2 regions of the Dietzia sp. NPDC055877 genome follow, and region 2 is predicted to be linked to the other one. Evidence: predicted binding sites of a transcription regulator. Region 2 holds the regulator's gene; the other holds the start of a gene.
The links. The regulator LexA, encoded in region 2, represses DNA repair genes until DNA is damaged. The targets are predictions, from matches to a motif close to CGAACANNTGTTCG.
Positions count from the first base shown of each region.

Region 1 (16,169 bases), on a different contig from region 2:
AGGCCGCCGGCCCAGGCCCAGTCGGCGGGGGTCCAGAACACGTCGCCGGTCTCACCGGTCGCGGCGGGCCGGGGGAAGCCGTCGAGCGCGCGCACCACCCCGGGCATGTGACCCAGCACCACGCGATGACCGTGGAGGGCGCCCTTGGGCTGGCCGGTGGTCCCAGAGGTGTAGATGAGCAGCGCGGGGTCGTCGGGGCCGGTGTCGGGGACGACGACGGCGACGTCGGCCGAGTCCGTGACCGACAGCGGGAGCACGGTGAGCGCATCTTCCCCCGGTCTCGCTGGGGCCTCCGGCTCGGCCCCGGTGACGAGGACGAGGCGCAGCTCGGGCAGCCCGGCGAGCTCGTCGGCGAGACGCTCGTGGCAGTCCGCGTCGAACACGGCGGCGACCGCGCCCGAGTCGCCCATGCGGAACAGGGCCGCCTCCGGGCCGAACTTCACCGACAGCGGCACCGCGATGGCGCCCATCAGATATGCGGCCATGTGGGCCACGGCGGTCTCGGCGGACTGTGCGCACATCACCGCGATGCGGTCGCCCTCACCGACCCCGTGGTCGCGCAGGAAGGTGATGAGCCGGCGGGCACGGGCGCCGAGGTCGCCGAAGGTCGTGATCTCCGGTGGGGCGTCGCCGCGGTCCACCACGATCGCGGGGGATTCCGGCGGATGCGCGTCAGTGCACGCGGCACCGATGTTGAATCGCTCCGGGATCTCCCAGTGGAAGCCGTCGGGCTCGAGGGGCGGGCGCCAGGGAACCGCCCGCCGATCTGTGACCTCACTCACGTTGTTCTGCATGCCCTGACCGTAGGAGTGGTCTGATTCACATACAATGGAGATTCCCCCTAGTCTTGGAGCCCTTCGATGTATGAATCCCTATCCCTGGATATGACAGACGGCGTCGCCCTGATCACGCTCAACCGTCCGCCGGTCAACGCCCTGTCCCGTGCGATGCAGGAAGAACTGCGTGCAGTCGCTTCGGAGGTCTCGGGGCGCGACGACGTGGAGGCCGTGGTCCTCACAGGTAGCGATCGCGTCTTCGCGGCCGGCGCGGACATCAAGGAGATGCGCGACATGTCGTATGCGCAGATGGTCTCCGAGGCCCGCGACCTGCAGTCGGCGTTCACCGCCGTGGCCGCGATCCCCCAGCCCACCGTCGCCGCGATAACCGGCGCGGCCCTGGGCGGCGGCATGGAGCTCGCCCTCTGCTGCGATCGCCGGATCGCCGAGTCAAAGGCCAAGCTCGGACAGCCCGAGATCCTGCTCGGCATCATCCCCGGCGCCGGCGGCACCCAGCGACTGGCACGGCTCGTCGGTCCGGCCGTGGCCAAGGACCTGTGCCTGACCGGCCGCACCCTCACCGCTGCCGAGGCCCTCGAACTCCGCGCCGTCGAGGAGGTCGTCCCCGACGGGCAGTCCACCGCCCGCGCTCTCGAGTGGGCCCGGCAGTTCGTGGGCGGCCCCCGCATCGCACTCCGGGCGGTCAAGGAAGCCGTCGACCGCGGCATCGAGGTGGATCTGGACACCGGGCTGAGCATCGAGCGCGCCCTGTTCGCGGCCCTGTTCGCCACCGAGGACCGCCAGATCGGCATGCAGTCGTTCATCGACAACGGTCCCGGCAAGGCCGGGTTCACCGGCCGCTGACCGTGTCCGCCGACCTCACCCGCGGGCTCCGCGACGTCCTGGACGCGGCCGCCGAACTGGCCTCCGCCCAGGACGAGGACGCGGTCCTGCACATCGCCATCCGCAGGGCCCGCCAGCTCGTGGGGACCGATCTCGCCTACGTCATGCTGCTCGACCCCGAGCGAGGCGACACGTACATGCGGATGGCCGAGGGCGCCACCAGCCCCAAGTTCGACACCATCCGGCTCGGCATGGGACTCGGACTAGGCGGTCAGGTGGCCGAAGCCATGGCCCCGCGCTGGACCCGCAACTACCTGGCAGACGAGCAGTACACGCACGTCATCGACCCGATCATCATCGACGAGGGCGTTCTGGCGATCCTCGGCGTCCCCGTCCGTACCCACGGCCGCCTCACCGGGATGCTGTTCACCTCGGACCGCTCCGAACGGGACTTCGCGCAGGACGAGATCACCCTGCTCGCGCTGCTCGCCGACCAGATCTCCGCCGCACTCACCGCCGCCGAACGCGCATCACGGCGCCGCCGGGAACTCGACGAGACCCGCGACGCCCTGGACGCCGAACGCGCCCGCACCGCGACCCTCGCCTCCACCGTCGAGACCCATCAGCGACTCACCGAGCTGGTGGTGGGCGGGGCCACGGTGCCCGAGATCGTGGACCTGCTCGTGGACATCGAAGGCGGCACCGCAGCCGTGTACGACCTCGCCCACCGGGAGCTGGGCTCCGCCCGGTCCACCGAGGGTCCGCCGGTCGACCTGCTCCTGAGGGTCCTGCACGAGGTCACGACGGACCAGGAGCGACCGGCCGGACTCATCTCCCGGCGTGTGGACGGCCACGTCGTCGTCGTCACCCCGATCGTCACCGGCCCCGACCACCTCGGCTACGTCACGTTCGGCAGCCGCGGCGGCGCCCCGACGGCCGGCGTCGCACTGGTCCGGGTCGCGTCCGTGATCGCCCTGTTCCTCCTCGGCCACCAGGCGCGCGACGAGGCCGACAACCGCGTGCGGGGCGAGCTGCTCGCCGAGCTCCTCTCCCCCGGCGAGCACGACCTCGAGTCCCTCAGCCGGCGCGCCGACCTGCTCGGGGTGAATGTGGACTCGGACCTCGTCGCGATGGTCATCACCCCGCCAGAAGCCCGCATGACGCGCGCCCTGCAGACCGAATGTCGCGCACTCGCCCGCACCGCCGGCGGGCTGGTCACCACCTATGGCGACCGGGCCGTGATGCTCCTTCCCGGATCGGACGCCGGCGCCACCGCCCGGGACGCGGCCGGCCGCCTGTCATCCCACCGCGCCACGGTCGGCGCCTCCGGCCCCATCGCCGGCCTGCCCGGACTCGACGGGGCCGACGGCGGAGGCGGAGTCGTCGACCACGTGGAACGAGCCCGGCGGGCCGCCCGGCTGCTCATCGCACTGGACCGCGAAGGCGGCGGCGCGGCGACCGAGGAGCTGGGGCTGTACGGCCTGCTGTTCAGCGAGGTCGACCGCGAATTCGTGGGCCGATTCATCGAGAGCCACCTGGGACCCGTCCGCGCCAGTGACCGCGCGCGCGGCACCGCCCTGCTCGAGACGTTGCAGGCGTGGTTCGCCGCCGAGGGCAGCCCGTCGGCCACCGCCGCGCGACTGTTCGTGCACGTCAACACGGTGTATCAACGGCTCGAGCGACTCGACGCCGTCCTGGGCCCGGGCTGGCGGCGGGGCGACCGCGCGCTCGAACTACGCCTCGCGTTGCGCATGTCCGAGCTCCGCGGGGCCTGAGCAGCTCCCGCCCAGGCCTACGAGCGCACCACGTCGTAGATCATCTTCTGGATCCCGTTCCCGTAGGCCTCGTGCTCGACCAGCGCCAGCGACTGCGCGTCCCTGTCGGCCGCACTGAACAGGCGCTTGCCGGCGCCGAGGAGCAGGGGGAAGACCAGCAGGTGGTAGCGGTCCACCAGCCCGGCGTCGGCGAGCGCGTGCCCGAGCGTCCCGCTGCCCTGCACCAGGATCGGGCCGCCCTCGGTCTCCTTGAGAAGAGCCACCTCCTCCACCGACCGGAGGATGGCGATCGGCCCCCAGTCGTCCACCAGATCCTCATTGCGCAGCGTCTCCGACACCACGTACTTGGGCAGTTCGTTGTAGCGGGCGAAGTCGTCGGTCATCGTGGGCCAGATCGGCGCGAACGCCTCATAGCTCCGGCGGCCCAGCAGCAGCGCCGCAGCCTCCTCCTGCTCCCGCCCCTTGAGTTCGTATGCGGCCGGGTCGAACGCCACGTTCCGGTACGTCCACCCCGCGTTGCGGTATCCCTCTTCTCCACCCGGGGCCTCCATCACGCCGTCGAGCGAGACGAATGCCGTGATGATCAGGGTCCTCATGGGCGTCCTCCTGCCAGCACAGTTTCCTCCAGGCGCGCGTAGCTGATCTCCATGCCGTCGGTCATGCCGGTGCCCAGGATCGCGTCGCGCTGTTCGCGGCTGTCGTAGGTCACCACGAGCGAGATCAGCGTGCCACCGTCGACGGGGGTGAGCGTCTGCTCGTTGCGGGTGGCCGGGCCGTCGACGCCCTCCATCGTCTCCAGGAACACCTCGCGATGCGGTGGGTCGGTCTCCAGCAGCTCGCCGACCAGGGCGAACCCCTGGCCTTCCGTGCCGTCGGTCGGCGCGTACGCGTAGCGGTGCCGGTCCCCCGGCTTCGTGCTCGTGACACATTCGGTGAACTCCCAGCCTTCGGGCCCGTAGCACCACTGCCGCAGCAGTTCCGGATCGTGGTGGGCGGCCCACACCTGCTCCGGGGTCCCGCGCACGACCCGGCTGATCCGGACCGTGGTGTCGGACAGCAGTTGGGCGCTCGTGGCGCGGTCGGCGGCGAAGCTCCGCAGGTCGGCGAGCACGTCGTCGATCTGCCCCATGGCGGAGGTCATGCCCTCCTCCATGCCCATCTCGAGGAGTTGCTCGAGTTCGGGCAGGCTGTTGAAGTGGGTGGTCGTGGTGAGGCGCGAGCCGCCGTCCGTCTCGGCGAACTCGAAGACCATACGCATGGACGGCATGTCGGTGTTGGGCTCGCCGTCGTCGCGGGTGAAGCCGTCGAGGACCTCGAACGAGCGTCCCTCCGCGACCGCCAGGAACTCCCAGTAGCCGCCGGAGCGGTCACCGTCGGGGCCGGTCATGTAGTACTCGGACAGGCCGCCGGGCGCGAGGTCGTGGCGGACGAACGTCGCGGGCCACGTGGGTGGCCCCCAGAACTTCTCGAGTTGGCGCGGGTCGGCGTAGGCGTCCCAGAGACGCCGGAGCGGAACGGTGAAATCAGCGACGACGACGAGGGTCAGCGCCTCCGGGTCCTTGACTACTGAGGTGATGGGCATTGTGAGCCTCCAGGGATGAGATCTGCCTGCGTGGTGGGACGTGGCGGGGCGCGGCGGGCCAGTACCTTTCGCGGTCCTCCTTCCTCTGTTCTCGACCAGGGGCGTTCAGTCTTCGGCCAGGAACGCATCGAGGCGGTCGATACGGCCGCGCCACAGCTGTTCATAGCTGGTGAGCAGGCCCTGTGCGGTGCGGATGGTCTCGGGATTGCCGCGGATCCGGCGTTCTCGGCCGATGCGGTTGTTGCTGATCAACCCGGCCTCCTCGAGGACGTTGACGTGCTTACGGACCGCCGCGAACGACATCGCGTACCGCTCGGCGAGTTCGGAGACGGACGCCTCCTCGACGAGCGTGCGCCGGACGATGTCGCGGCGCGTGGCATCAGCCAGCGCTCGGAAGATCCGGTCGACGTCGGCATCGCTGAAGTCCGTCTCGTACGGTTGATGTAGAACCATTTGGTATCACGTTAGGCCGACCACGCCCGCCCGTCAATGGCTGCCGCCGGGGAATTTTCCCGCCCGGTCCCCGGGCCCTGACCTGGACTGCCCTGAAGGCGCGGTCCAGGGCATCGCAGGTCAACGCGCCGGAGCCGCGCGAGTGGCACCCCCGCCCCGAACTTGTCGCATTCCGGCTTCACTGGCCCCGGCAATCCTGGCAGCCAACAATGTCGTACCTCGAACATACAGTCGGACACATGACGACCACCTACCCGTTCACCACGCAGAATTCGGCCCCCTCGACCGAGGCGCTCAACACGCAGTTCGCTCAGTCCGCTCAGTTTGCGGAGAGATTCGAACCGCCGCCGGGATTCACAACGACCACAGCCCCCGCCACCGAGGTGCTCGTCCCGGACGCCTTCGGCCGGTGGGACCCCGGACAGCAACGCGGGTATCTCGCCCAACGAGCGATCAATGCCGCCGAGGGCCGGACCGTCGTCTACGCCTATGCCTGCGTTCGCAGGGCCACCGAGCACGACGAGCAGCGCGACCCGCTGGACACGGCCGCCACCATGGTGGGCGCGTCGATGGCCTTGTCGCGCCGCGGCGCATTCCGCCTCGTCACCACAGCGGTGGAATTGATCGAGCGGCTCCCGCGAACCGCGGCTCTGCTGACGACCGGATGGATCGGGGCCCAGGCAGCCCACGCCATCGCCGAGGAGACCGCACTGGTCGAGGACACGCTGATCCCTGAACTCGACCGGCGCATCTGCGAGGGCCTCGCACCGACCAGGCGACGGACGCACCCGCCCAGAATCGGACCTCTGCGCAAGATGCTCAGCAAGCATGTCGCGGCCTGCGACCCCGTCGGTGCCGATGCGCGCGCACAGCAGACGCGACGTGATCAGAACGTGAGGATGACGCCCATATCGGGCGACCACGCCCGGATCACCGCGACCCTCACCGCAGTGGACGCCATCGAGATCGCCGACCGCATCGAGGCGCTGGTACGCACCGTCTCCGCGGACGATCCCCGGACCAGCGGGCAACTCCGAGCCGCCGGCCTACTCGCCCTGAGTCGCGGCTGGACCTGTCTGCCGGAGCCCGACGGCAGCCACCCCACCGATCCGGCCGCGCAAGAGGCGGCTCGGCGGGTGATCATCCATTCCTATGACGACGGAGATCCCGACTTCCGCGGGCTGTTCCTGACGGGATACGGTCCGGTCACCGGCTACACCGCCGATGAGTTGCAGCGCATGGCGAGACGAAGGCTCGACGCGCTGGACACTCTCGCCGACCCGGACAGCGAGGCGGCGCGCCGGTACTCCCCCTCGGAGGCACTGTCCCACTTCTGCCGGGGCCGCGACGGCACTTGCGTCTTTCCCGGATGCCAGACCCCGGCGGACAAGACCGACCTCGATCACATCATCCCGTTCGACCATGACGAACCCGGCCGTGGCGGTCACACGACAAGCGACGATCTCGGCTGTCTCTGCCGCACGCATCATCGCCTCAAGACCGAAGGCCTATGGGCGTACTACCGGAACACCGAAGGGGTCTACGTGTGGATCCACGGGCCGAACCATCCCGACCGGGACCCCGGGACGCGGATCATGAGCGTCCCCAACGGGCCGCTCGCGCAGTTCGCCGCACCGCGGCACCCCGAGCGCAGTTGTCTACAACAGGAGTCGGCGGAGGCCGGCCGGACCGGCGACGGCATAGCCGGGGCAGGACGCCGGCCGCACAGGCGGCAGCGCCGGCACACCGAACGGCGGTACCTGCGGGCGCAGGCCGAGCAGCGGCTCCGGCCGACGGGCGGATCCGCCGAGCAGCCGCCGGGGCAGCAGGGGCGGTCGGCAGCCTAGGCCGCGCCGCCGGGTGTCAGTTCAGGCCCGCGTACGAGTGCAGACCGGAGACCACGATGTTGATGAAGAACAGGTTGAACACCAGCACCACGAATCCGGCGATGTTGATCCACGCCGCCTTCTTCGGGCCCCAGCCGGAGGTGGCGCGAGCGTGCAGGTAGCCGGCGTACAACACCCACGAGATGAACGACACCGTCTCCTTGGGGTCCCAGCCCCAGAACCGGCCCCACGCGCTCTCGGCCCACACCGCGCCCAGCAGGATGCCCACGCCGAAGACGGGGAAGCCGATCACGGTGATGCGGTAGGCCAGCCGGTCGAGGGTCTCCGCCGCCGGCAGGGGGCGGGCCAACCCGGCAGCCCAGCCGTTCTCCTGGCCCTGCGGCTGCCACACGCGGATGAGGTACATGATCGACACGACACCCGGGACGAGCAGGATCCCCGCACCCAGCGAGATGATCGACACATGGATCGGCAGCCAGTACGAGCGCAGCGCCGGCACCACGGGTGCGGCCTCGGAGTACAGGTGCGTCCCGCCGAAGAACATGAGCACCAGCACCGGGAGCAGCAGGTACGGCCATGCCGTCTGCATCGCGGGCTTGCGCAGGAACACCAGCCCGGCGCCCACCCCGAGAATCGACGTGCCGAGGATGAACTCGTACATGTTGCCGAGCGGGAACCGGTCGGTTGCGAGTCCTCGCAGGATCAGCGACGCCACCGAGAAGACGAATCCTATGGTGATGAACAGCTGCGCGATCCGGGCCCAGCGCCGGTTCCCGGCGGCGGCCCGCTCATCGTCGGCGATTCCGGTGGAGCTGAGCGAGGTGGACTCGGTGAGCCCGGTGCCGCCGGCCGCTACGAGCTCCTTCTCCGAGACCTTGGCTACGCGGAACCCCCCGTAGTAGACCAGCGATGCGATCAGCGCCAGTACGTAGATGCCGAACGCCGTCCGGAACGCCAGATCCGAGTACGTGGACAGGGTCTCGTTGACAGGCAGCCCCTGAGCGAGAATCAAGGTATTCACCGGGTGTCGTCCTTCCGCACGGTGTCGTCGGCATCGCCGCGACTGGTTGAAGTGTGTCCCGGCTCCGCCGGATCAGGCAAGCCGTCACCGGGCAACACGGGTGTGACAGTGGATTCAGCGACCAGCCGGTCCCGGAGTGCATCGAATTCCGAGCCCCAGCCCGATCGGTCCGTCCGGGCCAGGCCCCCCAGGTCGACGCGGGTGACGTTGTCGTCGTCGATACTCACCCGGGCCCAGATTCGCCGGCGCCGCACCATCAGGCTCAACACCAGGCCGCCCATCATGACCGCGGCGAACACTCCCACCCAGATCTGTGTGGGGTCCTCGGAGACCTGGATGTTGATGAACTCCTCGGCGCCGTCGAACCGGACCTCGGTGCCGTCGGCGAGCGTCGTGGACTCGCCCGGCCGCAGGTTGACGCGCGCCTCGCGGTTGAGCAATCCCGACTCGATGAGGTCCGGCTCCAGCGAGAAGATCGACTGCGGGCGGCCGGTGTCCAGGCCGGCGTCGCCGCGGTAGACGTCGATCGCCACCGCCGGGTCGTCCATGCGCGGGAAGCGGGAGCTGAGCAGGGTGCCGTCGAACTGCGCGGTCGGCGCGAACAGGCCCTGCACGGCGATCTGCTGCCCACGCCGCTCGACCAGGTCCGGGTACATGCCGGCCGGCGGATCGAAGCGCATGATTCCCGAGGACAGGAACGTCTGCAGCTCCGTCGGCTGCCAGTGCTGGGTGTCGGTGCGGGTCTCGCCGTTGGGGAACGTCACCGTGAACGTGGGCGCGAAACCGTGTCCCTGCAGGTAGACGCGGGTCGAGCCGATGCGCAGCGGGTGGTTGACCGCCATCTCGTAGTGTTCCCACGTGTCCGGGGAGGTGGTGGCCACGTCCTCGGTGAAGCGCACGTTCGAGGTGAACATCTCGGCCTGGCCGTTGGACAGGTAGTCGGCGCGGAAGTCCTCGATCTTGATGCAGAACTGCTCGAGGTCTGTGCCGTCGACGAGCAGGCCGGCGCGGAACGAATCGTACGCGCTCGGCGTGGTGTTGCAGAACGCCGGCGACTCCTCGTTGGCGATGAGTACCCGCATGCCCTCGGCGTACACGAACTTGCCAGCCGCGAACATGATCAGCAGGGCGAGCAGGGCGAAGTGGAAGACGATGTTGCCGACCTCGCGCGTGTAACCGCGCTCGGAGGACAGCTCGATGGTGCCGGGGACGCGGCCGTCGCCGTCGTTGCGTCGCACCCGCCAGCCACGCAGCGCGCGCTGCACCTGGCCCGCCGCCTCCTCCGGCGTGGCGGTGGTGCGGTACGCGGCGTGGTGCGGCAGCCGACCGAGATTGCGGGGCGTGAGCGGTGGCGGCGTGCGCAGCTGCTTGACCAGGTCGATACAGCGCGGCGTCAGGCAGCCGACCAGCGAGACGAACAGCAGGACGTAGATGGCGGTGAACCACCAGCTGCCGAACACGTCGAACAGCTGCAGTTTGTCGTAGAGCTCGCCGATCCAGCCGTTCTCTTCGATGTACTCGACGACATTGCCCTCGTTGAGGCTGCGCTGCGGCAGGAGTGCACCGGGGATGGCGGCCACCGCCAGCAGGAACAACAGGATGAGGGCCGTGCGCATCGCCGTGAGGGTGCGCCATGCGTTACGGAAGAAGGCTGTGACGGCGGCTGTTCTGGGCATGGGGTCCATCTGCGTGTCGCGGTGCGTCGAGGCTGCTGCGGCTGGGTGCGCCACAGCCGGTTCGACGCCGGTCGGTCCCAGGCTAGTCGGGGGAACCTGAGCGAAACCTGGCAGGGTACAGCCGGTGACCCCGACTATGACGGGGGTCTCCCGAGGCGGAGATCGACGCGCGGCGAGGGGCCGGTATCGGCGCCCGAGAATCTCTTCGGGGCACCCCGCCTGCGGGCGCTCCGGGGAATGGTCTATTGTTCTTTCTCGCAAGGACACGGGCGCTCACGGGCCCGAGGTCCCATGCGGATGTGGCGCAGCTGGTAGCGCATCACCTTGCCAAGGTGAGGGTCGCGGGTTCGAATCCCGTCATCCGCTCAGAATGTGATGTCCCGGATCGTCGTTCACCGATGGTCCGGGACATCACTCATTTGTGGGCTTCGCAGGTTCGCGCGCGCAGGCTAGATGGGCAGCGTGGTGTCCGAGATGGCGAAGTCGCGCAGCCAGTCGATGAACAGCGCCCATGCGCCGGTCAGCAGCAGCAGGCCCACGACGATCAACATCACTCCGCCGAACACCTGGATGCCGCGGGTGTGCTTCTGCAGCCAGCCGACGGTGCGCATCGCCCAGGTGGAGCCGAAGGCCACCACGACGAACGGCAGGCCGAGTCCGAGGCAGTAGGCCACGATCAGCAGCACGCCGCGGGCGGCGTCGACTCCGGTCCCGGCGGCCACGGACAGCGCGGCGGCCAGGGTCGGTCCGAGGCACGGGGTCCATCCGAGCGCGAACACGGCGCCGAGCAAGGGGGCGCCGAGCCACGTCGACAGCGACCTGGGCTGCATCCGGGTATCACGCTGCAGTGTGGGGACCAGCCCGATGAAGACCAGTCCCATGAGGATGGTCACGACGCCGCCGAGGCGCTGCAGTAGCTCCTGCTGCGGTGCGAGGTACTGCACGGTTCCCAGCACCATGGCGCTGAGCAGGACGAACACCACGGTGAAACCGGCCACGAACAGCAACGACGCCCCCACGACGCGGGCTCGCGACGCCTGCCGTGTTCGGCGTTCCTCCACGGTCAGCGTCGCGTTGGCCGCGCGCTGCCGTTCCGCGGCAGCCGCGGTGGCCGGCGGCCGCTCGGCACCCACGACGCTGGCCAGGTACGCCAGGTAGCCGGGCACGAGTGGAACAACGCAAGGCGAGGCGAAGGAGACGAGCCCGGCGAGCACGCAGGCTCCCAGCGCCAGCAGGATCGGCCCGCCGGCGACCGTCTGCTGGAACGTCTCCCCCACGCTCTGGGCGAGCACGATCACGTCCGGGCTCACGCCGGCTCGACCTCCTCGGCCAGGAGCCGCTCGATGGCGCTGTTGAGTTTCTCGTCGGTGATCTCGACCAGGTACACGGCGGCCACGCGGTGCTGCTTGTCGAGCAGAAGTGTGGTGGGCACGACCGAGGTGGGGAATCCGTGCAGCGCGGCGACGGCGGCGTTGCTGGGGTCCCAGATCGACGGGTAGGTGACGCCGTTGTCCGACACGAAGTCGACGGGCTTCTGCCGGTTGGGGTCCCGCAGGTTGATACCGAACACCGTCGCGCCCCGGGGGCCGAACTCGTCCTGGATGCGTTGGAGGTCGTCGACCTCGGCCCGGCACGGGCCACACCACTGGCCCCAGGTGTTGAGCACCACGACCTCCCCCGCGTGGTCCTGCTGCAGGTTGAGCGTGGTGTCCGGGTCGAGCAGGTCCGGGCCGGCGATCTCGGCGACGGGCTTACGCTCGGCCGGCGGGTCGTAGAGGATCTCGAGCTTGCCGTCGGGGCTGACGAACTCGAAGGTCTCAGGACCGGCCACCACGGCGTCGTCCCCGGTGGCGCAGCCACTGGTGACCAGCACGCCTGTCATCATCAACGCACCGAGCGCGGTTCGGGTCTTACGCATGGTTTCCGTTCAGGCTCCGGTCTGGGACGGGTCGGACGCACCCGCCGGCTCCGAGTAGACGATGTCGCGCAGTGTGGTGCCCTCGAACACCAGCGAGGTGATCGACGCCAGCGAACACTGCCGCTTGCGCGGATCGTGCCACAGTCGGCGGCCCTCGAGAAAACGACGGGTGGTGTAGACGGGCAGCTGGTGGCTGACCAGGACCGCCTCGTGTCCGCGCGCCACGTCGAGGGCCGAGTACACGGCCCCGATCATCCGGTGCGCGATCTGCAGGTACGGCTCGCCCCACGACGGCTGCATCGGGTTCAACAGGATCGGCCAGTACTGGGGGTCACGTAGCGCCCCGCCGCGCCCGCCGACCTTGTTTCCCTCGAACCGGTTGTCCGCCTCGATGATGTCCTCGTCGATCCCCACCGGAAGCCCGAGCCGCTCGGCGAGCGGGGCCGCGGTCTCCTGCGCGCGCTGCAGCGGCGAGGCGACGATCGAGACGATGTCGTGCCCGGAACCGAGCACCCGCCCCACGGTCTCCGCCTGGCTCCGGCCCAGCTCGGACAGCCGGAAGCCGGGTAGCCGCCCGTACAGGACGCCGTCAGGGTTGTGTACCTCACCGTGGCGCACGAGGTGGACGATCGTCTGCGTCTCGGGACCACGGGCCGAGGCGTCACGTGAGGTCGACGACGACGAGCGCGGCTCACCCGGCGCGGCGATCGTCCCCGGCTCGGCGCCATAGGCCTCGGATCCCTCGGCCTCGGTCGACACGTGGGCGTCGCCGGCGTCGGCCGCGGCACCGGGCCCCGTCAGCGACGGCGGCGCGTCGGCGGGGGCGGGATGGTCGCCCCGCAGGGGGATCGGCAGTGAGGTGGGGCCCGTCGCCGGGACTGCGAACCTCGCGCGCAGGCCTCGCTTGTTCCCGCTCATCGGGCGTTGTCCGGGGCGGTGGCGGCGGCTGCTGCCTCGGCGGCGACCGGCAGCGCATCGGCAATGTGCTGGAAGTCGTCGTCGGTGAGCGCGGTGGAGACGAACCAGGTCTCGAACGCGCTCGGCGGCGCGTAGATCCCACGATCGAGGAGGGTGTTGAAGAACGGTGCGTACCGGAACGACTCGGCGGCCTTGGCGCCGGCGTAGTCGGTGACCTGGTCCTCGGTGAAAAAGGTGCTGAGCATGGTGCCGGCACGCTGGATGGTGTGGGCCACGCCCGCCGCGTGCAGCGCATTGCTGATCAGCGCCTCGAGCCGGTCGGCGTTGGTCTGCAGCGTGTAGTAGCAGGAGTGGTCGGCCAGACGCAGTGAGGTGAGGCCGGCGGCCACTGCGACGGGGTTTCCGGACAGGGTCCCGGCCTGGTAGACGGGCCCGGCCGGGGCGAGGGCCGCCATGACGTCGGCGCGACCACCGAAGGCGGCCGCGGGCAGGCCTCCGGACATGACCTTTCCGAAGGTGGTCAGGTCGCCGGCCACGCCGTCGATCCCCCACCAGCCGCGGTCACCGGCACGGAAGCCGGTCATGACCTCATCCATGATGAGCAGCGCGCCGCCTGCCGAGCAGAGGCTGCGCAGTTCCTCGTTGAACCCGGGCAGTGGCGGGACCGTGCCCATGTTGCCGGCGGCTGCCTCGGTGATCACGCAGGCGATCTGGTCGCCGTGGTTGGCGAACGCCAGGCGCACCGCGTCGACGTCGTTGTACGGCAGCACGATCGTGTCGTGGGCGCTGGCCCCGGTGACGCCGGGCGAGTCCGGCAGGGAGAACGTGGCCACCCCGGAGCCGGCGTCGGCGAGCAGCGCGTCGACGTGGCCGTGGTAGCAGCCGGAGAATTTGATGACCTTGGCCCGGCCGGTGAAGCCGCGGGCCAGGCGTACCGCGCTCATGGTGGCCTCGGTGCCCGAGTTGACCAGTCGCACCTCCTCCACGGACGTGCGGGCGATGATCTCGCGCGCCAGATCGACCTCACCCTCGGTGGGGGTGCCGAAGCTGAGTCCGCGGGAGGCCGCGGACCGGACGGCGTCGACGATCTCCGGGTGGGCGTGGCCGTGGATCATCGGCCCCCACGAGCACACGAGATCGATATAGCTGTTGCCGTCGACGTCCGTCATGCGAGAACCCCGCGCTTCACGCATGAAACGCGGGGTTCCGCCGACGGAGTTGAAGGCGCGGACCGGGGAGTTGACCCCACCGGGGATCAGCTCTCGGGCCTCCGCGAAGAGCTCGGCCGATCGCGTGGTGCCGGACAGGCCGGTCGGGGTCGGGAGGGCATCACTCGGGTTCGTCACCCCTCCAGTGTCTCAGAGACGCCCGACGAGCTCTCCCCCGCGGTGCGTGGCCTGCGGCTATGCCGGCGGCGCCGGCGGGGTGAACAGCGACTTGGCCGCCGCGTCGATCTGACCGGCCACGTCCTGCAGCGCCTTCTGCGCCTGCGCGTGCACCTCCTGCGGGGTGGGCAGCGGGGCCGGAGCGGGGATCACCGGCGCGGGGGCCGCGTTCACCGGTGCGGCCTCGACGGATCCGGTGACCGGCGCGGTCGCGGCGTCGCGGTGCGTGCCGTACCAGTCGTCGGCGCCCTCGACCGGGGCCCCCATGCCCTCCTGGGCGGCGGAGGCGCGGTCGGCCGCGTCCCACTTGGGCAGCGGGTCCGGCGACGGCTTGCCCGGCACGTGGCCGGGGGTGGCCTGTCCGGTCTCGAGGAACTCCATGACGATCCGGTCGACGGCCTCGTTACCGGTCCGGAACACGGCGTGGTCGCCGCCCCCGACGGTCACCAGCGTGCCGCCCATGGCGTCGGCGACGCGGTGGGCCCCGGCGATCGGGGTCACGGCGTCGTCCTCGGAGTGCAGGACGAGAGGCTTCACGTCCAGCTCGTCTCCGCTGGGGTCGATCGTGCGGGCGACGGGATCCCAGCCCACACAGTCGTCGCCGGCGGCCTCGACCGCGGCGCGCGTCGCGAGTCGGCTGCCTCCGGTGGCCTTGTCGATCTTGGCCGCCGTCACCCCCAGCTGGTCGGCCGGGGCGGCCGTCTCGTTGCAGGTGATGATCGCGTTCATCTCGATGTCGGTGCGGTAGACCGGCGAGCGGTTCTCCTGCGCCGCGAGCATGAGGCCGACGGTCTCGTAGTCGACCCGGGCGATCTGGCCGCCGTCGTTGTAGTACTTCAGGATGTGGGCCAGCATCGGCCACGCCTGCTCGTTGTAGGTGGCGCCCACGGTGGCGTCGTAGAGACCGGTGGTGGCGTTGTTGGTCAGGCCCTGCAGCGCGGCTGCGCGGGCGAAGCCCTCGACGCGGGCGCGGCCCGGCGCGGTCGTGTTGACCACGTCGATGGCCGGCTGCTCGAGCACCGTTCCGCGCAGCTCGACCGGCAGGTCACGGGTCTCGGCCGGCGGGGGCGTCAGGTTGGCGGGGCCGCCCACCTCCTGGTCGGTCACCCACTTCCAGGAGTGGAAGACCTTCAGGGGGGTGTCACCGAGCCCGTAGTACTCGTCCCGCTCGGAGATCCACCCGAAGATGTCGTTGACCCGCTTCTCCTGCGCGAACGCGCCCTGCTGCGCCTGCTCGGACCAGCGCCAGTCGGGGTGGGTGTTGGAGTCGAGCACCATCTTCCCGGTGTGCTCGGGGAACAGCGTCGCGTAGTCGGTGCCGATCGCGGTGCCGTAGGACACGCCCAGGTAGTCGATCTCGGCGAGCTCGAGCGCCTCGCGCACCGCATTGGTGTCGCGCGCGGCGTTCTCGGTGGTCATGGACTTCATGTACGCCGGGTCGGTGCCGAAGCACGCGTCGTGCAGCGGGTTGGCGGAGTTCGGGCCGACGTACTCGACCTCACAGACCATCGGGTTGGAGCCGAACATGCCGCGGGGCTGGACCGCCACCAGGTCGTGGTTCTCGTACAGCCCGGCCGGCGCGGAGCCGTCCAGCGGCGGGTTCCAGAAGTTGAGCGCGTAGTTTCCCGGCCCGCCCGGGTTGCCGAACACGGTGGACCTGGCCTGTCCCGAGGAGGCCTTGATCCGGGTCAGCGCGACCTTGGTTGTGGCGCCGGCCGGGTCGCCGTAGTCGACGGGCACCTCGACGGTCCCGCACTCCATCCCGGCGGGGAGGTATTCGGACTCCACGCCGAGCATCTCAGTACATTCCTGCCACTCCACCGGGGCGGCTGCGGCCACTCCCGATCCCAGCAGTGCGATCGCTCCCACGACCGCGGTGGTGCCAACGAAAGTGCTAGATGGCTGCACCGATCCCCAATTCCATGTGCTGTAGGTGTCTTCCCGAGAATCGGACGCCTCGCCGCAGGCTTTCACC
Region 1 covers NZ_JBSHCV010000002.1:56,066-72,234, reverse strand. The annotation lists gene ACWGLC_RS02515 (AMP-binding protein) at 1-794, opposite strand, end outside; gene ACWGLC_RS02510 (enoyl-CoA hydratase/isomerase family protein) at 861-1,640, shown strand; gene ACWGLC_RS02505 (helix-turn-helix domain-containing protein) at 1,643-3,394, shown strand; gene ACWGLC_RS02500 (dihydrofolate reductase family protein) at 3,412-3,990, opposite strand; gene ACWGLC_RS02495 (SRPBCC family protein) at 3,987-4,976, opposite strand; gene ACWGLC_RS02490 (ArsR/SmtB family transcription factor) at 5,082-5,429, opposite strand; gene ACWGLC_RS02485 (DUF222 domain-containing protein) at 5,669-7,276, shown strand; gene ccsB (c-type cytochrome biogenesis protein CcsB) at 7,293-8,297, opposite strand; gene resB (cytochrome c biogenesis protein ResB) at 8,294-9,973, opposite strand; tRNA gene ACWGLC_RS02470 (tRNA-Gly) at 10,267-10,339, shown strand; gene ACWGLC_RS02465 (cytochrome c biogenesis CcdA family protein) at 10,423-11,283, opposite strand; gene ACWGLC_RS02460 (TlpA family protein disulfide reductase) at 11,280-11,891, opposite strand; gene ACWGLC_RS02455 (histidine phosphatase family protein) at 11,901-12,809, opposite strand; gene hemL (glutamate-1-semialdehyde 2,1-aminomutase) at 12,806-14,116, opposite strand; gene ACWGLC_RS02445 (alpha/beta fold hydrolase) at 14,213-16,063, opposite strand.
Region 1: a site for LexA is predicted at 5,650-5,663, ahead of ACWGLC_RS02485 (DUF222 domain-containing protein). Genes of this name have one in related genera too.

Region 2 (16,169 bases):
ATCCTGTGCGGTGGCTCGATGATGTACCTGCAGGCGCTGATCGACGGCTGGTCCATCCCCGACACCGATCCGCGGGTGCGGGCGCGGTACGAGCGCCGGCTCGAGGAGATCGGGGTGGCCGCGCTGCACGCAGAACTGTCACGTATCGACCCCGAGGCGGCCCGCACCATCCTGCCGACCGACCCGCGCCGCACCGTCCGGGCGATGGAGGTCGTGGAGATCACCGGGCGCCCGTTCTCGGCCTCCCGCCCGACCATCGGCGAGCCCCGGTGGGGGACCCGGATCCTCGGATTGCGGTGCGGGTTGCCCGAGTTGGACGAGCGACTGGCAGCGCGCACGGCCGCGATGTTCGCCAACGGACTGGTCGACGAGGTGCGCGGGCTGGTCGGCGTGGGCCTGCGGGACGGCGTCACCGCGCGTCGCGCAATCGGCTACGCGCAGGTTCTCGACGAGATGGACGACGACCTGGGCATCGACGAAGCCGGGGTCGCCTGCGCGGAGGAGCGCACGTTCATCGGCACGCGCCGCTACGTCCGGCGACAGCGCTCGTGGTTTGGCCGTGACCACCGGATCCACTGGATCGACACCGACACCCTTGGCGGGCAGGCGCGCCCCGGCGGACCGTTGCGCGCCGCCCTGGAGACTCTCGAGGAGGCCCGACGATGAGCGAGCCCGGTGCGGGCAGGTCCCGCGTCCAGTCCGTGGATCGCACCTTCGCGTTGCTGGACGCCCTCGCACTGCGCGGGGGGCGCGCGTCCCTCGGCGACCTGGTCGCCGACACCGGCCTGGCCGCCGCGACGGTCCACCGCCTGTGCGGCACGCTCGCCGAGAGTGGACACCTGCGCCGTGACGCGCGGCGCGACTACCTGTTGGGCCCCCGCCTTCAGCGGGTCGGCGACGCCGCCCGGCGCGCGACCCTGGAATGGGCCGAGCCGGTTCTGCGGGCAATCGTGGCAGGGACCGGCGAGACCGCGAACATGGCCGTCCGCGAGGGGGACGGTGTGGTGTATCTCGCCCAGGTGCCCTCCCCGCACTCGATGCGGATGTTCACCGAGGTGGGGCGCAGGGTGGAGGTCCACTGCACCGCCGTGGGGAAGGCGCTGGTGGCGGGCGACGACGACGACGAGGTCCGCGCGATGCTCGGTCGGGCCGGTATGCGTCGCTACACCTCGACGACGATCGTCCGCCCCGACGCGCTGATCGCCGAGCTCGACCGGATCCGTCGCTCGGGTTTCGCGACCGACGAATCCGAGCAGGAGGAGGGGGTGCGCTGCGTGGCGATAGCCGTGGGGGAGGGCGCCGCCTCGTTCGCGGTGTCCGCATCCGGCCCCGAGGCGCGGTTCACCTCCGATCGCAGGGACGCCGCTGTGGGGATCCTGCGTGCGGCGGTGGCCGGGCTGAACACGTGACCTGACGACGAGAGCCGGCAGTCCACCCGGGTGGACTGCCGGCTCTCGTCACGCGTGGATCGCCGATCGCGCGGGGCCGTGGTGGTCACCGGCCCCGGCGATCACTGACCGTTGGCGGCCTTGAACTCGCGGCGGCGCCGGTGCAGGATCGGCTCGGTGTAGCCCGAGGGCTGCGTTGTGCCCTCGAGGACGAGCTCACGGGCGGCCTGCCAGGCGATGGACTCCTCGACGTTCGGAGCCATGTTCCGGTACGCGTCGTCGCCGGCATTCTGGCCGTCGACGATCTCGGCCATGCGGCGCAGGGAGTCCTCGACGAACTCGGCGGAGACGATCCCGTGGCGGATCCAGTTGGCCAGCAACTGCGAGGAGATGCGCAGCGTGGCGCGGTCCTCCATGAGATTGACATCGTGGATGTCCGGAACCTTGGAGACGCCGATGCCCTGCTCGACCCAGCGCACCACGTAGCCGAGGATCGTCTGGCAGGAGTTGTCGACCTCCTCCTTCTTCTCCGCGTCGGTCCAGTCCGTGCTGGGCGCCAGCGGCACCGTGAGGATCTCGTCCACCGAGGCGCGCGGGCCGCCGGCCAGGAGCTCCTCCTGGCGCGTCATCACGTTCACGCGGTGGTAGTGCGTGGCGTGCAGGGTCGCACCCGTCGGCGACGGGACCCAGGCGGTGTTGGCCCCGGCCTCGGGCTGGCCGATCTTCTCGGCGAGCATCTCGGCCATGAGGTCGGTCTTGGCCCACATCCCCTTACCGATCTGGGCGCGACCGCGGAGACCGCACGCCAGGCCGGTGTCGACGTTGAAATCCTCGTAGGCGCTCATCCACAGCGCGGACTTCATCTCCGCCTTGCGGATCATCGGGCCGGCCTCCATGGAGGTGTGGATCTCGTCGCCGGTGCGGTCGAGAAAGCCGGTGTTGATGAACACGACGCGCTCGGTGGCCTCGGCGATGCACGCCGCGAGGTTGACCGAGGTGCGGCGCTCCTCGTCCATGATGCCGACCTTGAGCGTGTTGGCCGGAAGGCCCAGGAGCTTCTCGACACGGCCGAACAGCTCGCTGGTGAACGCGACCTCGGCAGGGCCGTGCTGCTTGGGCTTGACGATGTAGATCGAGCCGGAACGGCTGTTGCCACGCTCGTTGCCCTCGGCGATGCCGTGGATACCGGCGAGAGCGGTGACGAGCGCGTCGAGGATGCCCTCGGGGAGCTCGTTGCCCTCGGTGTCCAGGACAGCCGGGTTGGTCATGAGGTGTCCGACGTTGCGGACGAAGAGCAGGGAACGGCCGTGCAGGCGCACCTCGCCGGTGCCGTCCGGCGAGGTGAACACCCGGTCGTCGTTGAGGACACGGGTGAAGGTCTTGCCGCCCTTGGAGATCTCTTCGGACAGATCGCCCTTCATCAGCCCCAGCCAGTTGCGGTACCCGAGGGTCTTGTCCTCGGCGTCCACCGCGGCGACCGAATCCTCGAAGTCCATGATGGTGGTGACCGCGGATTCCAGGGCGACGTCCTTCACGCCGGCGGCATCGGTCGAGCCGATCGGGGAATCCGCATCGATCTCGATGTCGATGTGGAGACCGTTGTTGCGCAGGAGAACCGACGACGGCGACCCGGCATCGCCGAGATAGCCCACGAGCTGAGCGGCGTCCCGGAGTCCGGTGGTCGAGCCGTCGGCGACCGTGACCTGCAGAGCGCCGTCGACGACCGCGTAGCCGGTGGAGCCGACATGGCTGCCGGTCTCGAGCGGGGCCGCGTCGTCGAGGAACTCGCGGGCCCACTCGATGACCTTGTCGCCGCGCACCTTGTTGTAGGAGCTGCCCTGCTCCGCGCCATCGGACTCCGGAATGGCGTCGGTGCCGTAGAGGGCATCATAGAGCGAACCCCACCGCGCGTTGCCGGCGTTGATCGCGAAGCGCGCGTTGGTGATCGGCACCACGAGCTGCGGGCCGGCGATCGTCGCGATCTCCTCGTCGACGCCTGCGGTCTTCACCGAGACGGACTCGGGCGCGGGGACGAGGTACCCGATCTCCCGGAGGAACGTCTTATACGCGGCGGGATCGATCGGGGCCGGGTTCTCCTGATGCCACGCGTCGATCTTCGACTGCAGTTCGTCGCGCACCCCCAGAAGTTCCCGGTTACGAGGCGCGAGGTCGGTGAAGATCGCCGCCGCGCCGGCCCAGAACTCGTCGGGGTCGACCCCGGTACCCGGGATCGCCTGCGAATTGACGAAGTCGTACAGGACCTTGTCGACCTGGATACCGCCGACGGTGATGCGATCGGACATCGATGCTCTCCTCCTGTTAGGGGATCGTTCTCGGCTCCGACTCTAGTTGGCGCCTCTGACGGCTTCATCTGGCATTTCCACAGTGTGGAACGCCGGGCCCCCTGGGTAGGATTCGGCCCATGGCGCAGAACAGGTCGGTGGCTCCGGCGGAGATCACGTTCATCAAGGGGCACGGCACCATGAACGATTTCGTTCTCCTGCCGGACGACCGCGCCGAGCTCGAGCTCGACTCCGATCTCGTGCGTGCCCTGTGCGACCGCCGCGCGGGTATCGGAGCGGATGGGATCCTGCGGATCGCCACGGCAGGGGCGCTTGTGGAACAGGCGGTCCTGTCCGAGCTGCCGGACGGTGTGCTCGAGGCGGACTGGTTCATGGACTACCGCAACGCCGATGGCTCCATCGCCGAGATGTGTGGCAACGGGGTCCGGGTGTTCGCCCACGCGCTGGTCGCGACCGGCCGCGCGGAGACGGGAGAGGTCCGGGTCGGCACCCGTTCCGGACCCCGACCGGCCCGGATCCTCGAACACCGCGGAGATCGCGCGGTGGTCCGTGTCGATATGGGGCAGCCGGAGCTTCTCGGTCTGTCGTCAGTGCAGGTCGGGGATCGGACGTTCGCCGGGATCGCGGTGGACATGGGCAATCCCCACCTCGCCTGTGTCGTGCCCGGGCTCGATGGTGAGACGCTTGCGGCGCTTCCCCTCCACCGCCAACCGGGGTTCGACACGGACTTCTTTCCGGAGGGGGTCAACGTGGAGATCTCGACTCCCCTGCGGGAGGGCCGTGTCTCGATGCGGGTCCATGAACGTGGGGCGGGCGAGACGATGTCCTGTGGGACCGGAATCGTCGCCACGGCGGTGGCCGCGCTCGCGGATGCCGGCCGGACCGCCGGCGAGGTCGTCGTCACGGTGCCGGGCGGGGAGGTCGCCGTCGGCCTGACCGAGAGCGGATCCACGCTCACCGGCCCGTCGGTACTCGTCGCGGAGGGCACATTCCGGAGGTCGTAGCGCATGTTCTCCGTCTATCCCGGGGTCGGCGCCCGGCGGCATGACCGGGCTTGGTATGAGATGATGGCCGGGAATGACTAACGAATCCGGGGCGGCGGACCGCCCACTACGTAATCTCGACCCCTCCATCGGCGAACTGCAGCTCGAGGAACGCTCCTCGCTGCGCCGGGTCGCGGGTCTGTCCACAGAGCTCCAGGACGTCAACGATGCCGAGTACCGGCAACTCCGACTGGAGCGGGTCGTGCTCGTCGGGGTGTGGACCGAGGGCTCGTCCGCCCAGGCCGACGCGGCGATGGCCGAGCTCGCCCAACTCGCGGAGACCGCCGGGTCCGAGGTGTGCGACGCGCTGATCCAGCGCCGGGACAAGCCCGATGCGTCGACGTACATCGGGTCCGGCAAGGTGAGCGTGCTCAAGGATGTGATCGCCGCCACCGGCGCGGATACGGTGATCTGTGACGGTGAGCTGACCCCGGGCCAGCTGATCTCGCTGGAGAAAGCCGTGAACGTCAAGGTCATCGACCGGACCGCACTGATCCTGGATATCTTCGCCCAGCACGCCACGAGCCGCGAAGGCAAGGCGCAGGTCTCGCTGGCCCAGATGGAGTACATGCTTCCCAGGCTGCGGGGTTGGGGCGAGTCGCTCTCCCGGCAGGCAGGCGGCCGCGCCGGCAGCAACGGTGGGGTGGGCCTGCGCGGTCCCGGCGAGACCAAGATCGAAACCGACCGCCGCCGGATCCGTGAGCGGATGGCGAAGCTGCGACGCGAGATCAAGGGTATGAAGCAGGCTCGCGACACCAAGCGTCACCGCCGTCGTGCCACCCCGGTGCCGTCGATCGCGATCGCCGGGTACACCAACGCCGGTAAATCGAGTCTCCTGAACCGGATCACCGGAGCCGGGGTGCTCGTTCAGAACGCGCTGTTCGCCACCCTGGACCCCACGACCCGGCGTGCAGATCTCCCGGACGGGCGAACGGTCGTGTTCACCGACACCGTGGGCTTCGTCCGACACCTTCCCACGCAACTCGTTGAGGCATTCCGATCGACTCTGGAAGAGGTCGTCGATTCGGAACTGCTCCTGCACGTGGTCGATGGCTCGGATCCGATGCCGCTGCACCAGATCGAAGCGGTGCGCAGGGTGATCAACGACGTCGTCGAGGAGCAGGGCGCCGAGCGGCCCCGTGAGTTGGTCGTGATCAACAAGATCGATGCGGCAGACCCGTTGGTGCTGACCGAGCTGCATCACGCGGTTCCGGACGGCGTGTTCGTGTCCGCCGCGACGGGGGAGGGGATGGACGAGCTCCTCGAGGCGATCATGGACATCATTGCCTCCGGTGACACTGAGGTCACGCTACTCGTGCCCTACCGGCGGGGTGAGGTGATCTCCCGGGTGCACGCGGAGGGCGCGGTTCTCGCTGAGGCGCACACGCAGGAGGGCACGAGGATCACGGTGCGGCTGCCCCAGTCGGTGGCCGGCGAGGTGTCCGAGTTCCTGGCCGACGGCACACACGGCGGCGCCGCCTGAGCCCGGGTTCCGGGAGCAGGCGGCGCGGGCCGGACTGGGGACTTCTCGTGAACGTCACATCTTGCGGAAGACCGTGACAACCTTGCCGAGCACCGTCGCATGCTCGCCGGGAATGGGGCTGAACGCGGGATTATGGGGAAGTAGCCAGACGCCCGTCTCGTCCTTACGGAAGGTCTTGACCGTGGCCTCCCCGTCGATCATCGCGGCCACGATCTCGCCGTTGTCGGCCACGTTCTGCTGACGGACCACCACATAGTCGCCGTCACAGATCGCGGCGTCGATCATCGACTCGCCGACCACCTTGAGCATGAACAACTCCCCCGACCCCACCAGGTCCGCAGGTAGCGGGAACACTTCGTCGACCGCCTGTTCAGCCAGAATCGGCCCCCCGGCGGCGATGCGCCCCAGCACGGGAACATAGACCGCTTCCGTTGCCCCGGACGGGCGCCCCTGAGGCGGGGTGGGTGCGCGCCGACCCCGCGACTTCTGGCCCGGGACGCCATGCACGTCGACCGCCCGCGGCTTGTGGGGATCCCGGGTCAGGAAGCCCTTCTTCTCGAGGGTCCGGAGCTGATGCGCGACGGAGGAGGTGGACTGCAGTCCCACCGCATCGCCGATCTCCCGGATGCTGGGCGGATATCCACGGTCTTTCACCGTGTCGTGGATATGTAGCAGCACGCTCTTCTGACGAGGCGTGAGCGCCTCGAAGTCCGGTTTCGGCATCGCGATGTCCCTTCGGCGAATGGATGTTCGACGTCTCTCTTTGTCTACACCCTAGACGGGCCGGGAACGAAGCGCCACACACCTGTTCGAAGAAATTCGCGCTCGGGTGGTGACTGTGTCGGAGTCGCGTGATACAACTCTAGGCAGTGTTCGAGTTCGAACAGGTGTTTCGGGCAACACACACAAGCGTGCGATTCCGTGTCGCACAGTCTGTCGAGTAGGGAGTGGCCATGTCCGTTCAGGAGCTTCAGTCGCACGCGCACCTCACGCGGAGCTGGACCGAGGTCTGCGCAGGGGAACACGGCGTCGTCCCGGTCCGGGACTCGGGGGGCCGGGGCGGGCGGCCGGCGTCGGCTCTGCCGTCCGGCGCCTCACGCACCCGGCCGGTGGTCCGTTCGAAGGGCCGACGTGCCGGTGGGGCTGTGAGCACGGATCGCGCGCGGCCGGTATCGGCACGCCGGTCAGTGCAGCGCCGGGGTGTGGCATTCGACCGATCACCGGCGAGCGGTCGTTCGACTTCTGCTGCCCCGGTCGTGCCCGGTCGTCGGATCGTGGTCCGATCGGCGGGGTCTGTGCGCGCGTGCGACGTGCAGGCGCCGGCGACGGCGCCCGTGGGAGTGGTGGATGACGTGCCGACGTGGGCGCTGGTCGTCTGTGGAGTCCTTTTCGGGATCGCGATGCTCCTGGCGCTGGCCTTCCTCGGCGGGCCCGCCTACGCGTGATCGGGTGGTCGGCCTCTTAGACTGGAGTAGAGACGGCACATGGTCCGTCTCCGTCCCGGTGAGCAGTTCACCTGAGGGCGTGAGATCCGGTCAATGAAGGGCGGAACGGGAATGTACTGCCCGACGTGCCACAACGAGGACTCCCGGGTGATCGATTCCCGGTCCGTCGACGAGGGGCAGGCGATCAGACGCCGTCGCGAGTGTTCGGAATGCGGGCACAGGTTCACCACTCTCGAGACGCCTCTGCTGACGGTCCTCAAACGCAATGGAGTGACCGAGTCCTTCAGCCGCGACAAAGTGGTCAGAGGCGTGCGCCGTGCATGCCAGGGGAGGTCTGTGGAGGAAGCCGCACTCCGCAGGCTCGCGCAGCAGGTCGAGGACGCGGTCCGCGCACGAGGCGCCTCCGAGGTCCCTGCGCACGAGATCGGACTCGCCATCCTGGGGCCGCTGCAGGACTTGGACGAAGTCGCGTATCTGAGGTTTGCCTCCGTATACAAGCAGTTCAGTTCGGCGGACGATTTCGAACGAGAGATCATCGCTCTCAAAGAGCGCCGCGACACTCGGTAGCCGGCCGGCTCAACGCGAGGACTTCTGGGACAGTGCGGTACGGACAGCCTTGCCGATCCGCTCCGGCGATACCGACTGGGCCGTACCGAGCGACTGCGCGAACAGCCCGACCCGGTATTCCGCCAGCATCCACCGCAGGTCACGGATCGCTCTGGCGCCGCCCGGCCGCGCGCGAAGCACAGCACATGCCTCCTCGACCGTGGATTCCGAGCGGGCAACCCGTGCCGACAGTTCGGCGTGGCGCCCCGGCGCCTTCTCCGCCAGATCCAGGCGCATCGACACGGCTCGGACATGGCGCTCCAGATGCGGCAGCACGGACGCGGGATGCCGGGCCAGGAACCCTTTTCCGGTCAGGTACTCCAGAGAGGGACGAACAGTGTCAGCGAGCGTGGGCGGAGACTCCGCCAGGCGTGCCGAGACCTGCTGAGCCTGGACCAACGCTGTCACGACGGTCGAGATGGAGGTGGCGACAGCCCCCGGCACCTCGGCCCGCGCGGTGGCACGTAGTTCCAGGAAATCAGCGGCCTCGAGTACCGGCGCGCCCTGTCGGCTCGCGATCAGTCTGGCGCACACGGCGAGAGAGGCATCCGAGACCAGAGCATCGATGCCGCCGTACGGATACTGGCTGAGGGCGAGACGTTGCTCGACCGGGCGCCCCCGGAGGATCGACGACGGTGCGACGAGATCAGCGGTCATCAAGGACAGGACGGCCTTGGTCTGGGTCGCCCGGCGCTCTTCCTCGGTGGTGCACGCGACCCGGTGGATGCCGTCTGTCGCGATCCGCAGGGCGGGATAGACGGTCACCTCGACGCCGTCCACCGACCCCGTCACCGAGCGAGGCAGATCACCGATCGTGTCGGCAGTCCATTCGCGGTGCGGCCCGTCGTCGGGGATCAGCCGTCGATTGAGGGTGGAACGGACCTTGTCGGTGAGTCTGGAACGCAGTGCTCTGAGGTCGGTCCCCGCGTCGACCACCGTGTCGCCGTCGACGACCTCGAACCTGACACGCAGATGATCAGGTAACTGCTCCGGTCGGAACTCTCTCGGATCCACGGTGGTCCCGATCCGGGTCGACAGCGCCTCCGCCAACGCGACGGGCAGAGGGGCCGAGCGAGGTTTCACATCGGCGAGCAGCAGACCGGCGTACTCGGCCGGTGGCGAACACATCCGCCGTAGGTACTTGGGCAGCGTCCGCAGCATCTCGGTGTAGAGCTCCTCGCGCAACCCCGGGACGAGCCACTCGAACCCCGCTGCGGTCACGGAACTGAGCTGCGGGAGCGGGATACGGATGGTGATCCCGTCCGCGGCGCCACCGGGTTCGAACTCGTAGTGCAGTTCGAAGCGACGTTCACCCTGTTGCCAGAACGGCGGAAAGGCGGCGGCATCCGGCGCCTTCTCCGCGGTGCGGATGTCCTCGTCGGTCAGGCGCAGCGCAGCGGGATCGCGGTGGCCCTTCTTCTTCCACCATGATTCGAGGTGCCGACCGGAGGTGATGTCCGCGGGAAGGCGCTCGAGGTAGAACCCGGCCAGCGCCTCGTCGTCGATCACGAGGTCACGCCGACGGCTACGGGTTTCCAGCTCGCGGGCCTGCTCGACAGCCCGTGCGTTGTCGATGATCGCCGGGACCCGCGTCGTCCATCTGCCCTCGACGATCCCGTGGCGCACGAACATCTCCCGCGCCAACGGTGCATCGACCCGCGAGAGCAGGATCCGCCGCGCCTCTACTACCGTTAAGCCGAGCAGGAGTACCTTCTCGTATGTCATGGCGGCGCCCTGGGCGTCGGACCAGTGGGGTTCGGAGTACTGCGAGCGCACCAGGTGCTCTCCCAACTGCTCGATCCATGCCGGATCGATTCGCGCCACATCTCGCGCCCAGAGCCGAGAGGTCTCGACCAGTTCGGATGCCATCACCCAGCGGGGCGGCTTCCTGGCCAGGTCCGAGCCCGGGAACACCTGGAACCGGATCCCGCGGGTGCCGCGGAACTCGCGTGTGTCCTCGTCGCGCACTCCCACATTGGTGAGTAGTCCCGCCAGGATCGCCTTGTGGAGATCGTCCTCGACGGCGTGCTCGGACGGCGGGTGCCAGCCCTGTTCTCGGCACATGCTCCGCAGTTGGGCGGTGAGGTCCTGCCACTCACGGATGCGCAGCCAGTGTAGGTACTCGGCCTTGCACATCCTGCGGAACGCACTGCCGGACAGCTCGCGCCGCTGCTCGGTGATGTAGCGCCACAGATTGAGGTAGCCGAGGAAGTCCGAGCTCTTGTCCGCGAACCGGCGGTGCAACTGATCCGCCTTGTCCCGTTCCTCGGCCGGTCTCTCGCGCACGTCCTGTACCGTGAGCGCCGCCACCACGACGAGGATGTCGCCGAGAGACCCGTTCCGGTGGCCTTCCACGACCATCCTGGCCAGGCGCGGATCGAGGGGGAGGACCGCCATCTCGCGGCCGACCTTCGTCAGATGAGGCCGCTCGTCGTCGTCGATGCGTAGGGCGCCCAGTTCGGTGAGCAGCGTCATCCCGTCCCGGACGGACCTGCGGTCCGGTGGCTCCACGAACGGGAAGTCATCCACCGGCCCCAGGTCGAGGTCGGCCATGGACAGGATCACCGACGCCAGGTTGGTCCGGAGGATCTCCGGGTCGGTGAACTCGGGCCGGGATTCGAAGTCGTCTTCCGAGTACATGCGGATGCAGATCCCGTCCGCGACACGGCCACAGCGACCGGCGCGCTGGGCGGCGGAAGCCTGCGATACCGGCTCGATGGGCAGCCGCTGGACTTTGGTGCGGGTGGAGTAGCGGGAGATCCTGGCCAGGCCTGTGTCCACGACGTAGCGGATGCCCGGCACGGTGACGGATGTCTCGGCGATGTTGGTCGAGAGCACCACCCGGCGCGTCGAATGGGCGCGGAAGGCCTTCTGCTGCTCGGCCGCGGTGAGTCGGGCGAACAGCGGGAAGATCTCGGTGTTCTTGAACCGACGTCCGCGCAGCACCTCCTCGGCGTCGCGGATCTCGCGCTCGCCGGAGAGGAACACCAGGACGTCGCCGTCGTCCTCCCGGAGCAGTTCGGAGACCGCGTCAGCCAGCCCGTCCAGTGGGTCGAGATCGATCACCCTGTCGCCCTGCTCCACCTGTAGAGGGCGGTAGCGGATCTCGACGGGGTAGGTACGGCCGGAGACCTCGATGACCGGCGCGGGCCGACCCCCGGCGTCGGCGAAATGGCGGGCGAACCGCTCGGGGTCGATCGTCGCGGAGGTGATGATGAGCTTGAGGTCGGGGCGCTTCGGCAGGATCTGCTTGAGGTAGCCGAGCAGGAAGTCGATGTTGAGGCTGCGCTCGTGCGCCTCGTCGATGATGATCGTGTCGTAGGCGCGCAACAGCCGGTCGCGGCGGATCTCGGCGAGCAGCACGCCGTCGGTCATCAGCTTGACCGCGGTTTGCGGGCTCGTGCGGTCGTCGAAGCGCACAGCGGAGCCGACGAGACCGCCGATCTGCACACCCAGCTCCTCGGCGATGCGCTCGGCGACCGACCGGGCGGCGAGCCGGCGCGGCTGTGTGTGACCGATCATCCCGCGGACACCGCGGCCCAGTTCGAGGCAGATTTTGGGGATCTGCGTGGTCTTACCCGAGCCGGTCTCGCCGGCGATCACCACCACCTGGTTGCCGCGGATGGCCTCTGCGATCTCGTTCTTGCGCGTGCTGACCGGCAGCTGCCCGGGGTACTCGGGGATCGGGATCGAGTCAGCCCGACGCCGGAGCCACTCGGCTGCCTTGTCGACGCGCTCGGAGAGCTCGTCCAGTTGGTCTGCGCGGGCCCGCCGGATCCGGGGCCGGAGCCGGTGGGCGTCGAGGGTGCCGACCTCGTCGAGGCGGACGAGCAGCTCGTGGCGGGCCCGGCGGAGCTCAGGGGAGGGCGCGGAAGACGAGGACATGGTGCCCGCAAGGATATAGCCCCTCGCGCGGTGGTCAGTCGGCGCCGCTCTCCCGGCGGGATTGAACCCGTGCGTAGCGTTCGTGGAGCCGTTCGCGGATCTCGTCCGGCTCGTAGGCGCGACGCCGCCGTTCGGAGCGTGCCGCGAGGATTCCGGTTGCGGCGACTCCGGCCATGCCCGCCGCGCCGACCACCTTGAGCCACTGCCGTCCACGAGGAGCCATGCGACAACTGTAGGCGGAGAATGGCAACCGCCTGGCAGGATCTCATCATGACCGTCGACACCGTGCCCCTGGCGGCCGCCACCGAACGGACGAGGACCGGGGACCTGTGGGTGTTCCGTGGCCGCTCGACCGCCGACAGGCTCATCCAGACACTGACCAACGCGCCTGTGAACCACGTCGGGATCGCGGTGGTGCTGGAGGACATGCCGCCCCTGATGTGGCACGCGGAGATGGGCCGGGCGCTGCCCGATGTGTGGACGGGGCGTCGCCAGCGGGGTGTTCAGCTGCACGACCTCGAGGCCGCGGTTCGCCAGTGGGCCGGCCCGTACGGTCAGCGGGCGTGGTTCCGGCAGATCAGTCCGGAGGTCGGCCCCGGGCAGGAGGACGCGTTGCTCGAGTCGATCGCCCGGCTGAACGGCGTGTCTTTTCCGTCGACAGGACGCCTTGCCGCGCGATGGGCACGGGGCAGGTGGGCAGCCGGGAGGAGCGGGGACGTCGGCGCCGAGGAGGGGGTTGGCGGCCGCGCCGAACAAGGCGGGAGGAAACCCGGAGAGAGGGACGACGCCGACGCAGGCAGTCCCGACGGTCGCCGGGGCTGTTCTCCGCTGCCGGAGTTTCGGCGTTCGCGGACACAGGCGGCTGCCTCCGCCGTGCCCGCGGAAGCAGACGGGGCCGGGGCACGCGGGCCCGCTTTCGCGCGGGGGCCGGCCCGACGTCTCGAGGCGGCGTACTGTGCCGAGGTCGTCGGAGCCACGCTGGAGGAGATGGGGATCCTGCTGCCGGCGGGGGACACCAGCTGGTACGACCCCGGCCGCTTCTGGAGCGGTGACAGCCTCCCGCTCGCCCCGGGCTGGGGATACGGTCGTGAGATCGCGGTGACCGTCAGCCCCGGAGCACCACGTCGCTGAGCTCGGGCTCGACCTCCTCGGGTGCCACCACGAGCAGCTCGTCACCGGGTTCGAACGGTACGTCCGGGGCGGGGACGATCACACGCCCGCCGCGCAGGATCGCGACCAGCGCGGCATCGCGGGGGAACCGCACGCGGTTGACCGGCCGGCCGGCCAGCGGCGTCTGCTCGGGGAGCGTGACGCTGATGAGATTCGCCCCACCGCGGCGCAACGTCATCAGACGGACGACGTCGCCGACGGAGACCGCCTCCTCGACCATCGACACGATGAGCCGCGGGGGGGACACGGCGACGTCCACACCCCAGCGTTCGTCGAAGAGCCACTCGTTACGGGGGTTGTTGACCCGGGCGACGACCCGGGAAACGGCGAACTCGGTAGTGGCGAGCAGGCTCACCACCAGGTTGGCCTTGTCGTCCCCGGTCGCCGCGACCACCACATCCGCGTCCTCGACTCCCAGACGGGACAGAAAACTGAGCTCGCAGGCGTCCCCGGTGTGGAGATCAGCACCGTCGACCGGATCGGCCTCGAACACCGAGGCGTCCTTGTCGACGAGGATCACGTGGTGGCCGCTGGCGAGCAGTTCCCGCGCGATCGATCGGCCCACGACGCCGGCGCCGGCCACGACCACCGTCATGATCGCGGGACGGGCGGGCAGGATCGGCGACTCGTCGAGCAGTCCGGTCCCGTCCGCGTAGTCGGGGATCTGGTTCTCAGACATCGGCGGGACCTCGTCTCAGCACTTCGTCGAGTTCGGCGACCGTGGCGGAGGGGACCGCGAGGTGCACGATGTCCTGGGCCTGGACGAGGGTGTCCGCGTTCGGTAGACGGCCTTCGCCGAAGCGGGTGAGGGTCACGGCCCGTCCACCCGCCGCGCGGGCGAGCGCGTCGAGCGGCGCCCCGACCCACTCCTTCGGCGCATCGATCGCCACGAGTGACACCGAGTCGGTCTGGTCCCGCCAGAGCACCGGGCTGGATCCCGCGGTGATGAACCGCACCAGCCGGCCGGTCGCCCACGGGACGGTGGCGACGGTGGGTATACCGAGGCGCTCGTAGACCTCGGCGCGCCCGGCGTCATAGATCCGAGCGATGACCCGGTCGAGCCCGAACGTCTCGCGTGCCACGCGCGCCGCGATGATGTTGGAGTTGTCGCCCGATGACACCGCGGCGAAGGCATGAGCGTCGCGGATACCCGCGCCCTCCAACACGTCCCTGTCGAAGCCCGTGCCGGTCACGGTTCGACCGGTGAAGTCCTCGGACAGGCGGCCGAAAGCCCGCGGCTCGTGGTCGATCACCACCACGTCGTGCCCGGCGGCGTCCAACTCGGTCGCGAGCGCCGCGCCGACGCGCCCGCACCCCATGATGACGACCTTCATGGCGGTCTCACTCCTCACGGCGCACACCGCGTGCGTCCATCCGGTTACGCTACTTGCCCGCCTGCGGTGCTGTCCGAGATGGCGTGCGGGTCATACGATGTGTCGGTGTCCAGGATCTCCAAGGTCTCCGTGGGAGCCAAGCGGCTGCTCGTGGGTCGTCCGTTCCGCAGTGACACGATCGGGGCCACCCGCCTGCGTAAACGGATAGCCCTGCCGGTGTTCGCCTCCGACGCGCTGTCGTCCGTGGCATACGCGCCGCAGGAGATCTTCCTCGTGCTCTCGATGGGCGGGATGTCCGCGCTCGCGTTCACCCCGTGGGTCGGGCTGGCGGTCGCGATCGTCATGGTCGTCGTCATCGCCTGTTACCGGCAGAACGTCCGGGCGTATCCCTCGGGTGGTGGCGACTACGAGGTCGCGACGGTCAATCTCGGGCCCAACGCCGGCCTCGGCGTGGGGGCCGCGCTGTTGATCGACTATGTGCTGACGGTGGCGGTGTCGATCGCCGCGGCCGCCGAGAACATCGGCTCGGCGATACCGTTCGTCCACGATCATGAGGTGCTCTTCGCGGTCCTGGCGATCACGGGACTGGCGGCCGTGAACCTGCGGGGGGTTCGCGAATCGGGCGCGATGTTCGCCATCCCGGTGTACACGTTCATGGCGGCGATGACCGGTCTGGTGGCGTGGGGCCTGTTCCAGGTCGAAGTACTCGGGCGGGATCTGAACGCCGAGTCCGCGGGTTTCACGCTCGTCACGCCGGACGGCCTGTCGATCACCGGGCTGGCACTGGTGTTCATCGTGGCGAAGTCGTTCGCGTCCGGATGTGCGGCCCTGACCGGGGTCGAGGCCATCCACAACGGCGTACCAGCGTTCCGCAAGCCGCGCGCCCGCAACGCCGCCGCGACCCTGGGCATGCTCGGGGTGCTCGCGGTCTCGTTCCTGCTGGGTCTGATCGAACTCGCCCGCCGCCTCGACGTGAAGATCGCCGAGAATCCCGGCGCCCAACTGCTCGGCGCACCTGAGGGCTACCGGCAGAAGACGATGATCGCGCAGCTCTCCGAGCCCGTTTTCGCCGGCGTTCCGCTGGTCTTCTACGTGATCATGGGCGCCACCGGGCTCATCCTCGTGCTCGCCGCGAACACGGCCTTCAACGGTTTCCCGATGCTGGCGTCGGTGCTTGCGCGGGACAAGTACCTGCCCCGCCAGCTCGCGACCCGTGGCGACCGGCTCGCGTTCTCCAACGGCATCGTGCTGCTCGCCGTGGCCGCCGCGGCACTGGTGATCGTTTTCGACGCGCAGGTCACGGAGCTGATCCAGCTCTACATCGTCGGGGTCTTCGTCGCGTTCACACTGGGCCAGTGGGGGATGATCCGGCACTGGAACCGGCGTCTCGGCCACGAGGAGGACGCTGCGGTGCGCAGGGGGGTCAGGCGCGCTCGGATCGTGAACGCGACCGGGATGGTGTTGACGGCGAGCGTCCTGGTGATCGTCATGGCCACCAAGTTCCTGTCCGGG
Region 2 covers NZ_JBSHCV010000003.1:300,673-316,841, reverse strand. The annotation lists gene miaA (tRNA (adenosine(37)-N6)-dimethylallyltransferase MiaA) at 1-666, shown strand, start outside; gene ACWGLC_RS05830 (IclR family transcriptional regulator) at 663-1,409, shown strand; gene ACWGLC_RS05825 (malate synthase G) at 1,511-3,691, opposite strand; gene dapF (diaminopimelate epimerase) at 3,811-4,695, shown strand; gene hflX (GTPase HflX) at 4,769-6,217, shown strand; gene lexA (transcriptional repressor LexA) at 6,272-6,940, opposite strand; gene ACWGLC_RS05805 (hypothetical protein) at 7,420-7,662, shown strand; gene nrdR (transcriptional regulator NrdR) at 7,774-8,229, shown strand; gene hrpA (ATP-dependent RNA helicase HrpA) at 8,239-12,153, opposite strand; gene ACWGLC_RS05790 (hypothetical protein) at 12,188-12,376, opposite strand; gene ACWGLC_RS05785 (hypothetical protein) at 12,424-13,284, shown strand; gene ACWGLC_RS05780 (potassium channel family protein) at 13,259-13,918, opposite strand; gene ACWGLC_RS05775 (potassium channel family protein) at 13,995-14,657, opposite strand; gene ACWGLC_RS05770 (APC family permease) at 14,772-16,169, shown strand, end outside.